2 regions of the Nonomuraea marmarensis genome follow, and region 1 is predicted to be linked to the other one. Evidence: predicted binding sites of a transcription regulator. Region 1 holds the regulator's gene; the other holds the start of a gene.
The links. The regulator LexA, encoded in region 1, represses DNA repair genes until DNA is damaged. The targets are predictions, from matches to a motif close to TCGAACANNTGTTCGA.
Positions count from the first base shown of each region.

Region 2: ACFLIM_RS08160 (Rv2578c family radical SAM protein) is a predicted target of LexA. The motif match lies at 3,211-3,226, and genes of this name have one in related genera.

Region 1 covers NZ_JBICRM010000013.1:101,223-108,673, forward strand. Annotated here, with positions in the region: gene ACFLIM_RS22515 (vitamin B12-dependent ribonucleotide reductase) at 1-1,190, opposite strand, end outside; gene nrdR (transcriptional regulator NrdR) at 1,187-1,642, opposite strand; gene ACFLIM_RS22525 (LysM peptidoglycan-binding domain-containing protein) at 2,220-2,531, opposite strand; gene lexA (transcriptional repressor LexA) at 3,466-4,173, shown strand; gene ACFLIM_RS22535 (S41 family peptidase) at 4,416-7,451, opposite strand, start outside.
Region 2 covers NZ_JBICRM010000004.1:164,259-171,709, forward strand. Annotated here, with positions in the region: gene ACFLIM_RS08140 (efflux RND transporter periplasmic adaptor subunit) at 1-751, shown strand, start outside; gene ACFLIM_RS08145 (ABC transporter ATP-binding protein) at 748-1,500, shown strand; gene ACFLIM_RS08150 (ABC transporter permease) at 1,497-2,711, shown strand; gene ACFLIM_RS08155 (DUF3040 domain-containing protein) at 2,819-3,100, opposite strand; gene ACFLIM_RS08160 (Rv2578c family radical SAM protein) at 3,235-4,266, shown strand; gene ACFLIM_RS08165 (GTP-binding protein) at 4,462-6,318, shown strand; gene ACFLIM_RS08170 (hypothetical protein) at 6,406-6,558, shown strand; gene ACFLIM_RS08175 (glycosyltransferase family 4 protein) at 6,818-7,451, shown strand, end outside.

The DNA of each region.
Region 1 (7,451 bases):
ACGAAGTCGGCGACGTTGAAGGAGTTGTCGTCCTTCAGGAACTTCAGCAGGTTGATGCTGGCCAGGTTGCAGGATGAATTGTCCAAATGGACGTATTCACTACATGGGTTGCTTGCAGTGATTCGTCCGGTTTCCGGGGTGGTGTGCCAGTCGTTGATCGTGTCGTCGTACTGCACGCCGGGGTCGGCGCACTCCCAGGCCGCCTTGGCCATCTTGCGGAACAGGCCCTGCGCGTCGACCGTCTCGATGACCTCACCGGTCAGGCGGGCCCGCAGGCCGAACTCGCCGCCCTTCTCCACCGAGCCCATGAACTCGTCGGAGACGCGTACGGAGTTGTTGGCGTTCTGGTACTGGACGCTGACGATGTCCTTGCCGCCCAGGTCCATGTCGAACCCGGCGTCGCGCAGCGCGCGGATCTTGTCCTCTTCGCGCGCCTTGGTCTCGATGAACTCCTCGACGTCGGGGTGGTCGACGTCGAGCACGACCATCTTGGCCGCCCTGCGGGTCGCGCCGCCCGACTTGATCGTCCCTGCTGAGGCGTCCGCGCCACGCATGAACGACACCGGCCCGCTAGCCGTGCCGCCGCTCGACAGCAGTTCCTTCGACGAGCGGATCCGGGACAGGTTCACACCCGAGCCAGAGCCGCCCTTGAAGATCACGCCCTCTTCCTTGTACCACTCCAGGATCGACTCCATCTGGTCGTCCACGGAGAGGATAAAGCAAGCGCTTACTTGTTGAGGTGACTGCGTGCCCACGTTGAACCAGACCGGCGAGTTGAACGCGAACACCTGGTGCGCGAGCGCGTGCTTGAGCTCGTGGTCGAAGATCTCGGCGTCCTCGTCGCCGGCGAAGTAGCCGTGCTCGATCCCGGTCCTGGTGTAGACGCCGACGACCCGGTCGATCAGCTGCTTCAGGCTCCACTCGCGCTGCGGGGTGCCCACGGCGCCGCGGAAGTATTTGGTCGTCACGATGTTGGTCGCGTTGACCGACCAGAACTCGGGGAACTCGACACCTCGCTGCTCAAAATTGATCGTGCCGTCGCGCCAGTTCGTCATGACGACGTCGCGGCGCTCCCACTGGATCTCGTCATACGGGTGCACGCCGGGCTTGGTGAAGATCCGCTTCATCTTCAGTCCCTTGCGCGGACGCTTGCCTCCGCGCGTGACTGAACCGCTGGCCGTCTCCGTCATGACTCCCCCTTCTCCGCCTTCAACTGTGAGATCTCGGCCTCGAAGTCCGCCAGGCTCTCGAAACCGCGATACACCGATGCGAACCGCAGGTAGGCCACCTCGTCGAGCTCCCGCAGCGGGCCCAGGATGGCCAGACCCACTTCGTTGGAGGGGAGCTCGGCCGCGCCCTTGGCCCTGATGGCCTCTTCCACCCGCTGCCCGAGCTGCGCCAGTGAGTCCTCACTGACCGGTCTGCCCTGACATGCCCGCCGCACGCCCGCGACGACCTTGTCCCGCGAGAACGGCTCTGTCACTCCGCTGCGCTTGCTCACCATGAGCAGTACGGTCTCCTGCGTGGTGAACCTGCGCCCGCACTCGGGACAGGTGCGACGGCGTCTGATGGCCCCGCCGTCGTCCGTGGAGCGGCTGTCGATGACCCTGGTGTCAGGGTGGCGACAGAACGGACAGTGCACGCTTTCGCCTCCATCTATGGCCACCACCGCGCACGTAGCGGGATGCTCGCGCACGCCCCACGGTTGTCCATGGAGCGGTCACGTAAACACAAGGTGTGGTGAACTACATCGGTGTAACTACTAGATGTTGTGGTCCAACCGTAGAAGCGAGCGACCATGAACGCAAGTTGACCGACCCCAATCGAACTGAAGTCGCTGATCAGCCCCGCCATCCCTCCTGACTCGGGCGTGTCGCCATCAACACCGGGCCGCTGAACGATGTTCCCGCCGGTAGAGACGTCACAGGAGTTGCATGGGCGCTCGTTCGTGAACAAACCTCACAAAGGTACCGGAGACCCCGTAGGCCACAAATCGCGCCTCCCGGCACACCTCAGCCCACTAGGCGAGCGCACGTGCACCACCGCACGTGCCCAGGACGCCCGGGGCGCGCGCCACCCTGCGGTTCGCGTGCCACATCCACGTCCCCCGTCAACGGCGCGCGACCGAGACATCAGAAACCCCGGAGCCGGAGCCGACCAGGCAACCAATCGACCTGAGACCGCCCCACCCCAGCCCCGGCGACCCGGCGACCCGGCGATCAGCGTAAGGCGGTTGTGTCGCTTGGGACGTAGAGGCGGGTGCCGGGGCGGATGATGGAGTCGGGCAGGCCGTTCAAGCGCTTGATCTCCGCCACCACAACGCCGGGATCGTCCCCTTGGGCGAGCGCGTCGGCGATCACCCAGAGCGTGTCCCCTTTGTGCACCTCCACCCAGGGCAACCCCGCATGGCTGGGCACCACGACCTTCACCGCCGCATGCCCCGCCGTGCGCGTCCCGAGCCAGAACCCGCCCAGCGACAATAACGCCACCGCGACCACCAGCACGACCCGCCCGCGACGAGTCAGCCGCACCGGCGGGGCGGAACGACGCCTGAGCCGCGCCGCCACCCGCCGCTCACGCCACCTCAATCCGCGTCGCTCGCGCCGCCTCTCAGCCCGTTGCTCGCGGCGCTTCGCAGCCCTCCGGCCCCATCCCCGCTGCCCGTCAGCAGCCGACCCCCGCACCGCCCTACTGGTCGCCCTCGCCCCTCGACCTCCATCAACGCCGCCCCCCATCCCCCGGCCCCCACCGGGGATGGCCCTCGGCCCGCGCCCCCGAACGCGGCCAGCCCCCGGCCCGCCACCCGCGTCGCCGCCGGCGCTGCGCGCGCGACCCGTATCAGCACCGGCCCTGGACGTCTCTGGTGGCCTTCGCCCGCCGCCTGTGCCGCCCTCCGCCCCTATGGCCTGCCCTCGACGCCCCCCTGCATCGAGGGTGTCGGCGTCGGCACCTCCCCGGCCCTGCAGTTGGGCGCCTGGACGCGGTGACGGGACAAGCCGCAAATAGGGCTTTCCGCGCCCCCGAGCCACACCCCCGCCGGACGAAGGGCCCTCACGCCGCCCCCCGCCACTCGAACGGGGCCCCAACCTCTTGCCGGAATTCCCGCGGGATCCAGCCCCCGAGCGCGTATTGTCTCCCCGTCGATCCTTGCCCTGCGTGGCATCGGCGATGAGTGTGAGTCGTTTGGTGTCTTCGCTGGTCGTGTCCGTATTCGTGGTCGTTCGCATGGATGACCTCCCGCCGTGTGACCCCTGGAAAAGGCCCAATAAAAGATCAGCAAATCGAACACGGTGTCGATCGAACTCCCGTACGATGTTGTACACCACACTGGCGACAATTTCGAGGAAGACTCGAACAATTGTTTGAAGATGATCTTCAACAGCGATACGGTCGCTGTGTGCGACATCAAGACCACGGACCGGGAGGTTCGCCGGTGAGGCGGGCCGCCAGGCGAGGAGGAAGAGCATGAGTGAGCGGGATGACGCAAACGGGGTCAGCGACCTCGCGGTGCGCCGGCGCGATTCCCTGGGGCTGACTCCCAGACAGCGCAAGATCCTCGAAGTGATTCGCGACTCGGTGCAACAGCGCGGATATCCGCCCTCCATGCGCGAAATCGGCGAGGCGGTGCAGCTGACCAGCACGTCCAGCGTGTCGCACCAGCTGACGGCGCTGCAGCGCAAGGGCTACCTGCGCCGCGACCCGCACCGGCCGCGCGCGCTCGAGGTGCGCCTGCCGGGCGAGCCCGTGTTGTGGGTCGACCCCGACGCCAGCGACGACGAGCCCACGATCAGCCGCCCCACGGCCGCCTACGTGCCGCTCGTCGGCCGCATCGCCGCCGGTGGCCCGATCCTCGCCGAGGAGAGCGTCGAGGACGTCTTCGCGCTGCCCAAGCAGCTCGTCGGCGAGGGCACGCTGTTCCTCCTGCAGGTCACCGGTGACTCGATGATCGAGGCCGCCATCGCCGACGGCGACTGGGTGGTCGTCCGCCAGCAGCCGGTGGCGGAGAGCGGCGACATCGTGGCCGCCATGATCGAGGGCGAGGCCACCGTCAAGACCTTCAAGCGCAAGGACGGCCACGTCTGGCTCGTCCCGCACAACGCCAACTACGAGCCCATCCCCGGCGACGAGGCCAGCGTCCTGGGCAAGGTCGTAGCAGTCCTCCGCCGGTTGTAATCGGACGTCGTAACCGACGGCCACTCGGGCGCGCGTCATGCGTCGCGCCGCGTTCCGGCGCGCGCCAAAAACACATACATGCACGGGGTACGACACCACCCAGGCCAGGCGGTCATCCTCGCCGCACCGTCCTTCGGCCGAACGGCCATGGTCCGGAGTGGACGTCGTAGCCGCCGTGGTGAGCTGGCACGCGCCGTCAGCGACGCGCGCCAGGATGGCGACCAGACGGACGCGAGCCAGTGTCAGGGCAGCGGCGGCAGGTCGGGCGGAGTCGCGGCCGGGTGCTCCTCAAGGGCGGCCAGAGCCAGCTCGATCGCCTTCTCCAGTTGCGGATCCCGCCCCGCCACCCGGTCCTGCGGTGTGATCACCACTTCGATGTCCGGCTCCACCCCGTGGTTCTCCACCCCCCACCCCTGCCCGTCGATCCAGAACGAGTACCGAGGCTGCGTGACCCGGGTCCCGTCCACCAGCGAATACCGCGAGTCGATCCCGATCACCCCGCCCCACGTCCGGGTCCCCACCAGCGGCCCGATGCCACGGTTCTTGATCCCGGCGCTCACGATGTCACCGTCGGAGGCCGCGAACTCGTCGGTGATCGTCACGATCGGCCCCCGAGGTGAGTCCTCCGGATACCGCATCGGCTCGTACCCGCGCGCCCGCGCCCACCCGGTGACCTTGCGGGACAGCTTCTCCAGCACCAGCTCAGACAGGTGCCCGCCGCCGTTCTCCCGCACGTCCACGACCAGCCCGTCATAAGCCATCTCGGTACGCAGGTCCCGATGGAACTGCGCCCACCCGGAAGCCACCATGTCGGGCACGTGCAGGTATCCGAGCCTGCCGCCGGACGCCTCCCTGACGTGGGCCCGGCGACTCTCCACCCAGTCGTGGTAGCGCAGCTGCGACTCGTCCGCGATCGGGCTGACCACGACCCGGCGCGGGTCCCCACCGGCGGCGGGCCGCACGGTCAGCTCGATCGGCTGGTTGGCGGTGCCGGCGAGGAGGGCGAGGGGGCCGCGTACCGGATCCACCGGACGCCCGCCCACCGCGACGATCGCGTCGCCCGGACGGACGGCCACGCCGGGCGCGAGGAGCGGCGAGCGGGCGGCGTGGTCGGAGGACTCGCCGGGCAGGATGCGCGTGACCCGCCACACCCCGTCGGCGTCACGCGAGAGGTCGGCGCCGAGCAGGCCCTGGCGGCGCCGGGGGTCGTAGCCGCCGCCGTTGCCGTAGGCGTAGGCGTGTGAGGTGCCCAGCTCGCCCTGCGTCTCCCAGAGCACGTCGATCAGCTCGGAATGGGCGCCGATGCGTTCGACCAGCGGTTCGTAGCGGTCGAGCACGGCCTGCCAGTCGACGCCGTTCATGTCCTCGCGCCAGAAGTGGTCGCGCATGAGCCGCCCCGCCTCGCGGAAGCCCTGCCGCCACTCGGCGACCGGGTCGAGCTGCACGGTGATCCGGTCGAGGTCGATGGTGACGACCTCGTCGCCCTCCCCGGCGGCGCGGGTCTGCAGGCCGTTCTTGCCGTTGGTGACGAGCCTGGTGCCGTCGCCGCTGACCTCGAACGAGCGCACCTCCCTGCCCAGCTCGGTCTTGGCGCGCTTCTTGAGGTCGTAGCGTTCCAGCACGATCTCGTTCGTGGACTCGGTCCCGTCGCCGAGTTGCCCCGCGAGCGGGTAGCGCAGCCACAACAGCGCGTCCTTCGCGGTACGCAGGTTGTGATACCGCCCGGCGGGCACCGGCACCGGCACGACCCGCGAGGCGAGCCCCTCGGGATCGACCTCGGTACGCGGCGGCGCGTCGTCCTTCTTCTCCTCCTTGCCGGGCTTGTCGTCCTCGCCGTTGAACCCGCGCCCCTGCAACGAGGGGTCGAACGGCGACGGCGTGGCGGCCTGCAGAGGCACGATGTACGGCTTGCACCCGGCAGGGAACGACAGGTCGAAGACGTGCGCGTCGTAAACGGGATCGAACGTGCGCACCGACAGGAATGCCAGATGTTTCCCGTCCTTGCTGAACACCGGGTCGTAGTCGGCGAACCGCACCGGCGTCACGTCGATCACCGACGTACCGTCCACCCGCCCCATCTTGATCTGCGACAGCGGTTCGTGATGCGGATGTTCCCAGGCCAGCCAGCCCGAGTCGGGCGAGAACGTCAGCCCGCTGACGTCCCCCTGCGTGGTCCGATCCAGTTCCCGGATATTTCCGGACTCGAGGTCGACCACCAGCAGCCGCCCGTCATGCGTGGCCACTGCCACGTGCTTGCCGTCGGGCGATGCCTCCAGTTCGAGCACCCGCCCGAGTTGCCCGGCGGCCAGCGTCCTGACCTCGCCGCCGGGCGTGCCGATCTCCAGCCCGTCCTCCCCGCTGGCGTCGGACACCCACACGGCCTTCCCGTCCGCGTCGAGCGCGCGCGGCAGGCGTACCCGGACGCCCGCCTGCACCCGCAACGCGCCCGCGGGCCCGTCGCGGTGGGTCACCCAGTGCGCGGTCCCGCGGATCTCCACCGCGCTGGCTCGCCCGGTCGTGTCCGGCGAGTACGAGCCGACCCGCGTGGGCGCGGGCCGCCTGGCCCGCCCGGGACGCGGCCCGCCGAGCCGCACGTCCAGCCGGTACGGCTCCGCGTCCAGGCTCTCCAGCAACCACAGATCCCCGGCGTGACCGTAGATCACCCGCTCCCCGTCGCCGGCCGCGTGACGGGCGTAGAACTCCGCATGGGAGCTGTGCCGGCGCAGGTCGGACCCGTCGGGCAGGGCGGAGTACACGTTCCCGATGCCGTCGATGTCGGCCAGGAACACGATCCGGTCCCCCACCCAGCTGACCGACCAGTACTGGGCCGTGCTGTCGGCGAACAGCCTGGTGAACTCCCCGTCCCCGCCGGCGTCGACCCAGATCTTGCCCGCCGTGCCGCCCCGGTACCGCTTCCACTGCGACGGTTCGCGCCACAACGCCGACACGGTGGCGACCTTGGCGCCACTGACGGCGACGTCACTGACCCACCCGTACGGCAGGCGGGTGGCCGGGCCGCCGTCGAGCGGCACCGCGTAGGCCCAGTTCCTGCTGCGCTCGCTCTGCCCCGCCGAGGTGATCGCGAGCACGTCCCCCTCGCCGGTCCACCCGCGCACGCCGGTCGTGGCGCTGCCCCAGTAGGTCAGCCGCTCCCCCTCGGGCCCGTCGATCTCGGCCGCGAACACCTCCGGCGCGCCCTCTCTGCCGCCGCTCCACGCGATGCGGGTGCCGTCGGGCGAGAACCTCGGATGAGACACCGGTACGCGGTCCGCGGTGAA
Region 2 (7,451 bases), on a different contig from region 1:
GATGTACGGGAGGCTGCCGCTGTACCGGACCCTGCAGCAGGGGGTGTCCGACGGGCCCGACGTGGAGCAGCTGGAGCGTAACCTCAAGGCGCTCGGGTACGGCGACTACCTCACCGTGGACGACCACTTCAGCTACGCCACCTCGCAGGCGGTCAAGGAGTGGCAGGACGATCGCGGGCTGGCGGAGACCGGGAACGTGGACGCGGCCCAGGTCGTGTTCCAGCCCGCCGCCGTACGCGTGACGGACGCCAAGGCCACCGTCGGCGCCAGGACCGCTCCCGGGCAGCAGGCGCTCACGGTCAGCGGCATCCGGCGGCTGGTGCACGTGGACCTCGACACCGGCGACCAGTCGCTGGCCCGCAAGGGCGCCAAGGTCACGGTGACGCTGCCCGGCGGGGAACAGGCCAGGGGCACGATCACGTCGGTCGGGACGGTGGCGGAGACGTCGGGCCAGGACCAGGACACGAGCACCACGATCGACGTGGACATCACACTGGCCAAACCGCCGAAGACGAAACTGGACCAGGCGCCGGTGGAGGTGGAGATGGCCAGCGAACGCCACTCGGACGTGCTGGCGGTGCCGGTGGAGGCGCTGCTGGCGCTGCGCGAGGGCGGGTTCGGGGTCGAGGTGGTGGAAGGCCCGGCCACCAGGATCGTGCCGGTGGAGACAGGGGCGTTCGGCGGCGGGCTGGTGGAGATCGAAGGCGCCGGGCTGGCCGAGGGCATGAAGGTCGGGGTGCCGGCCCAATGACCGGCTCTTCGCCCGGACCCCGCCCGGAATCGGAGCCCTCCATCGTGGAGCTGCGCGCGGTGACCAAGACCTACCCCGGCCAGGTGCACGCGCTGCGCGGAGTGGACCTGACGATCGCCCGCGGCGACCTGCTGGCCATCGTCGGCCCGTCGGGGTCCGGCAAGTCGACCATGCTGCACATGATCGGCACGCTCGACAAGCCGTCCACCGGCACCGTGCGCATCGCCGGGCACGACATCGCCACCCTGTCCGACCGCGAGCTGTCCGCGCTCCGCTCGCGCCACCTGGGGTTCGTCTTCCAGCAGTTCCACCTGGCGCCCGGGGTCAGCGCGCTGGACAACGTGGCCGACGGCCTCCTCTACACCGGCATGGGCCGCCGCGCCCGCCGCGACCGGGCCGCCGCCGCCCTGGAACGGGTCGGGCTCGGGCACCGGCTCCGGCACAAGCCGTCGGAGCTGTCCGGCGGCGAGCAGCAGCGGGTGGCGGTCGCCCGCGCCGTGGCGGGGGACCCGCCGCTGCTGCTGGCCGACGAGCCGACCGGCAACCTGGACTCCACCGCCGGCGCCGACGTGCTGGCCGTGCTGGCCGGCCTGCACGAGTCCGGCACCACCGTCGCCATCATCACCCACGACGCCGAGATCGCCGGCTGGTGCCGCCGCCAGGTACGCCTGCGCGACGGCCTGATCGTCGACGGCCACGACCACGACCACCTGAGCCCCGTGGAGCTCTTGAAAGGAGCCAGGCGATGACCCGGACCCGAGCCGCAGCAGGAGAGCGGCTGGCCCCGGGCAGGCTCAGCCCCGGCGACGTGCTGCGAGTCGGCGCCGCCGGGCTGCGCGCCCGCCCCACCAGGGTGATCCTCTCCGCGCTCGGCATCGCCATCGGCATCGCGACGATGATCGCCGTGATCGGGATCTCGTCCTCCTCCCGCGAGCAACTCCTGCGCCAGCTCGACCGGCTTGGCACCAACCTGCTGACCGTCGCTCCGGGCCAGACGATGTTCGGGGAGGACGCCAAGCTGCCCACCGGCGCGCTGGCCATGGTCCAGCGCATCCGCCCGGTCCGGACGGCCGCCGCCACCGGCAGCGTCGAGGCCACCGTACGGCGCAACAACCACATCCCCGACTCCGTCACCGGCGGCATCGCCGTACAGGCTGCCAGCACCGACCTGCTGGCCACCCTGGAGGGCGCGGTCACCAAGGGCACCTGGCTGAACGCGGCCACCGCCGCCCAACCGGCCGTCGTCCTCGGCTCGGCCACGGCCGAACGGCTCGGCCTGGCCAGGACCGGCGTACAGGTGTGGATGGGCGGCCGCTGGTTCACGGTGATCGGGATTCTCGGGCCGATGCCGCTCGCCCCGGAGATCGAACGCTCGGCCCTGGTCGGGTTCCCGGCCGCGCAGGAACTGCTCGGCTTCGACGGCTACCCCACGACCATCTACGAGCGCTCATCGGACGAGGCGGTGGAGTCGGTACGCGCGGTGCTGCCGCGCACGGTCAACCCGGAGAACCCGGACGAGGTCACCGTGAGCAGGCCGTCGGACGCCCTGGAGGCCAAAGCCGCCGCCACGGGCGCCTTCACCAACCTGCTGCTGGGCCTGGGCGCGGTCGCGCTGCTCGTGGGCGGCGTCGGGGTGGCCAACACGATGGTCATCTCGGTGCTGGAACGCAGGAAGGAGATCGGCCTGCGCCGCTCGCTCGGGGCGACCCGGGGCCAGGTGCGCATCCAGTTCCTGTCGGAGTCACTGCTGCTGTCGGCACTCGGCGGGCTGGTGGGAGCGGTGCTGGGCGCACTGGCCACCACGGCCTACGCCCTGTCGAGGAACTGGCCGCCGGTGGTGCCGCCGTGGGCCCTGGGCGGGGCGATCGCCGCGACCCTGCTGATCGGCACGATCGCGGGCATCTACCCGGCCATGCGAGCCGCCCGCCTCTCCCCCACCGTGGCCCTCGCCACCACCTGACCCCCACCCGCGGCCCGGCCCGTGCGCTCCAAGGCGCCGTGCTCGTCTACAGGCTGCAAGCCGCCGCCTGAGAAGCGGGTCTGCACAAAAAAGGAATCACCCAGGGGTCAGAAGGCGGCGGCCAGGGCCATCGCGGCGGCGGCCTCGTGACGTAGAACCATGATCAGAAGTGTGGCGATCAACGTGGCGATGAGCAGCCAGCTGATCAGGATGATGACCGTCGAGCGCCGGGGCCGGCGTCTGGCGCCGCCTTCCCCCTTCGACCTCGCCTCGCTGCGACGAACCCGCTCATTGAACGACTCGAGCCGTGCGACTAGTCGCGGATCGTCGTCGACGAGGTGCTGCTCGATCTGTGCCAGCATCCGCTCCTCGTCCTGCGACCAGGCCATAGGTGCACCTCCCGAACGCAAGCTCTCGTGCGTCTTTCTGCCCAACCCTGAAGATCATTAGCCCCCCGCTTACCAGGTAATTGCAACCTCTTTTCGGTTTGCGATCAAGCTCGAACCTTTGTTCTAATCATGGCATGCGCTGGGACAACCTGCGCCTGACCGGGCCCGGTCAGGACGATCCGGCCGTGCCGTTGTTCGCTCGCGGCGCGGTCACCCGCACGTTCGACACGCCCGAGTTCAAGGGCATGACCTTCTACGAGATCCGGGCCAGATCCATCATCAACCGGGTGCCGGGGGCCAGCCGGGTGCCGTTCGAGTACACGATCAACCCCTACCGCGGCTGCAGCCACCGGTGTGTTTACTGCTTTGCTCGAAAAACACATGAATATCTAGATTTGGATGCCGGAGCGGACTTCGACTCGAAGATCGTCGTCAAGGTCAACGCCGCCGAGCTCGCCCGCAAGGAGCTGGCCTCGCCCCGATGGGGCGGCCAGCACGTGGCGATGGGCACCAACGTCGACTGCTACCAGCGCGCCGAGGGCCGCTACCGGCTGATGCGCGGCATCCTGGGCGCGCTGCGCGACGCCGCCAACCCGTTCTCGATCCTCACCAAGGGCACGCTGATCCTGCGCGACCTCGACCTGCTGACCGAGGCCGCCGACGTGACCGAGGTGGGCGCCAACGTGTCGGTCGGGTTCGTCGATCCGGGGATGTGGCGGGCGGTCGAGGCGGGCACCCCCAACCCGCGCCGCCGCCTGGAGGTCTGCGCGACGCTCAACGACAACGGCATCGGCTGCGGGGTGCTGATGGCGCCGATCCTGCCCTTCCTCACCGACTCCCCCGACCAGCTGGAGCGTACGGTCAAGGAGATCGCCCAGTCGGGCGCCACGCACATCGTCCCGATCGTGCTGCACCTGCGGCCGGGGGCGCGCGAGTGGTGGCTGACCTGGCTGTCACGCGAGCACCCCCGGCTGGTGCCGCGCTACCTGGAGCTGTACGGCCGCGGCGCCTACGCCCCGAAGTCCTACCAGCAACGGATCACGGACCAGGTCAAGGAGCTGGCGAAGCACCACGGCGTCGGCCGCGCCACCCCAGCCATGGCCCGCCGCCTCCCACCCCGCCACGCGCCGCGCCCCGCCCAGCCGGAACAACTCCGGCTCTTGTGAGGCCCTGCGGGCGCAGCGTCCCAAGGTGCGGATATCGCTGTCCCAAGGTGCGGATAAATCGTTGGCCCGCGCCCGGCAGGCGGTGGCAGGATGGACGGGCATTGCCGGCCGACGATCAGGAGCATGAGATGCGGCGCCGCCTCGGAATCTCCCAGCGCCCCATTGGCACGAGAGTTCTCGAGGGCTCCTCCAAGCATGCACATCCTGAACATCGGCATCCTCGCGCACGTAGACGCGGGCAAGACCAGCCTCACTGAGCGGCTGCTGTTCGAGACCGGCGTGATCGACCGGCTCGGCAGCGTAGACCGGGGCAGCACCCAGACCGACACCGGCGAGATCGAACGCCGCCGCGGCATCACGATCCGCACCGCCGTCGCCTCCTTCACCCTGGGTGACCTGCGGGTCAACCTGGTGGACACGCCCGGCCACGCCGACTTCGTGGCCGAGGTGGAGCGGGCGCTCGGCGTGCTCGACGGCGCCGTGCTGGTGTTGTCGGCCGTCGAGGGCGTCCAGCCGCACACCCGGGTCCTGATGAAGACCCTGCGGAAGTTGCGCCTGCCCACACTGATCTTCGTGAACAAGATCGACCGGGCGGGGGCCAGGGAGCGGGAGCTGCTGGCCGACATACGGCGGCGGCTCTCGCCGTACATCGTCGCGTTGAACACCGTGCGCGACATCGGGACCCCCGCGGCCACCACCCGCGCCGTCGCCTCCACGGAGGAGGCGGCCGAGGTGCTGGCCGAGCGGGACGACGGGCTGCTGGAGCTGCTCGTGGACGGGAAGGTGCCCGACGGCGAGCAGGTACGGTCATCGCTGGCGCGGCAGTGCGCCGACGGAGTGGCGCATCCGGTGTTGTTCGGCTCGGCGATCACCGGGCAGGGCGTGGCCGAGCTGCTCGACGGCTTCGGATTGCTCCCCGCCGTACCCCAATCTCGCGCCGGGGACGGGCCCGCGCGGGGGACGGTGTTCGCGATCGAGCGGGCCGCGTCCGGCGAGAAGGTGGCCTACCTGCGGGTGCGCACGGGCGCCCTGCGTGCGCGCGAGCCCCTCACCTTCTACCGGCACAAGGGCGTCCACGCGTACGACGGCCGCCTGACCGCGCTCTCCGTCGTCGGCTCCCCGGACCGGCGGCAGGCCGTGGCGGGCGACATCGTCAAGGCGTGGGGCGTACCGGAGATCCGTGTCGGCGACCACCTGGGCGAGCCGGGGCCGGCCGACCAGGCCCACTTCACCCCGCCCAGCCTGGAGACCGTCGTACGCCCCCGCGTACCCGGCCAGGAGCCCCGCCTGCACGCCGCCCTGCTCACCCTCGCCGAGCAGGACCCCCTGATCGGCACCCGCACGCTGGCGGGCGGCGAGACGTCGGTCCTGCTGTACGGGGAGGTGCAGAAGGAGGTCATCGGCGAGACTCTGGCCAGGGATTTCGGCGTCGAGGCCGAGTTCGAGCCGAGTCGCCCCGTCTACTTCGAACGCCCCTCGGGCACCGCAGAAGCGATCGAGGAGATGCGGCGCCACGGCCACAACGACTTCATGGCCACCGTCGGCCTGCGCGTCGAGCCGGCCGCTCCGGGTGAAGGCGTCGGCTACCGGCTGGAGGTGGATCTCGGGTCGCTGCCGCTGGCCTTCCACCGGGCGATCGAGGAAAGCGTACGCCTGACGCTGAACGACGGCCCGCACGGCTGGCCGGTCACCGACGTCACGGTCACGCTGACCAGGACCGGCTACAACGCCCCCATCACTGTGGCGGCCGACTTCCGGGGACAGACGCCGATCGTGCTCATGCGAGCGCTGCGCCTGGCGGGCACCACCGTGTACGAGCCCTGCCACCGGTTCGAGCTGGAGGTGCCGGTGGAGACGTTCAGCGCGGTCACCGCCAAGCTCGCGGTGCTGGGCGGCGAGTTGCGCGACAGCGTCAGGCGCGACGACACGTGGGTGATCGAGGGCGAGCTCCCGGCGGCCGTGGTGCACGAGTTCGAGCAGCGGCTGCCCGGGCTGTCGCATGGCGAGGGCGTGTGGTGGTCCGAAGCGTCCGGGGACCGGCGCCTGCGATAAGCGGTATGTCGGTTTCGCCGCTAGATGGGTATTAAGGGGCTTGGTGTACCAATCCGGTGCACCTCGTTCGTACAGGGGGGGATTTCCATGGCAGACACGAAGAAGAAACCCGCTGCCAAGACCGGCAAGTCGAAGAAGCAGGCCATCAAGACCAGCCGGCAGGCCAAGGAGACGAAGCGGGACACCAGCAAGCGGACGGACGAAGGGGTGACCCGGGCGCCAGGCCATACGGCCATCTGACCGGGTGACGTGATCGGACAGCCGAGGCCCCCGGGCCACGGCTGTCCGATCGACCGCCGCGTACTCCGGATCCCCGGCAGCGCCGCGCATGCAACCTTTGCGACCTTGCGAGCGTCTAAAGATCATAGGTGGGGAAAGCGCACAGGGGATGAACGGTGCACTCCATCGAACGCGGGATAATGGCCGGTGGTGAGGCATGCTCCTCTCCGCCGGCCACGTGTGTTGTGACTTCTTCAGGCGACATAAGGGGAATTCTCAGGTGCGCGCACTGGCACGCAAGGGAAAGTCGGCCGTCGTCCGGCTGTATCGGGGGTACAACCGGCGCAAGGTGCAGCAGGCGCCGCCGCCCTCGACCAGGCAGGTCCGGATCCTGCTGCTGCATGCCCACGGCATGGGCGGCACGATCAGGACCGTGTTCAACCTGGCCGGATACCTGGCCAGGGAGCACGACGTCGAGATCGTGAGCGTCCTGAAGGAGGCCGAGGAGCCGTTCTTCCCCATCGATCCGCGGGTGAAGTTCCGCTTCCTGGACGATCGGCTCCGCCCCAGCCCCGACCCGCTGCGGGCGGTGTTGTCGAAGATGCCGAGCCGGATCATTCCCAAGGAGGAGTCGGCCTACCACCGCTTCAACCTGTGGACCGACCTCAAGCTGGCCCGCTACATCCGCTCGCTCGACTCGGGCGTGCTGATCGCCACCCGCCCCGGGCTCAATCTGGCGATTGCCCAGTTGGCGCTGCCCAGCGTCATCACGATCGGGCAGGAGCACGTGGCGCTGCGCACCCAGGCCGAGGCGATCCAGGATCTGATCAAGTGGCGCTACCGCCGCCTCGACGCCCTGGTCACGCTCACCAAGGCCGACCTGCGCGACTATCGGGAGACGCTGCCGAAGAAGC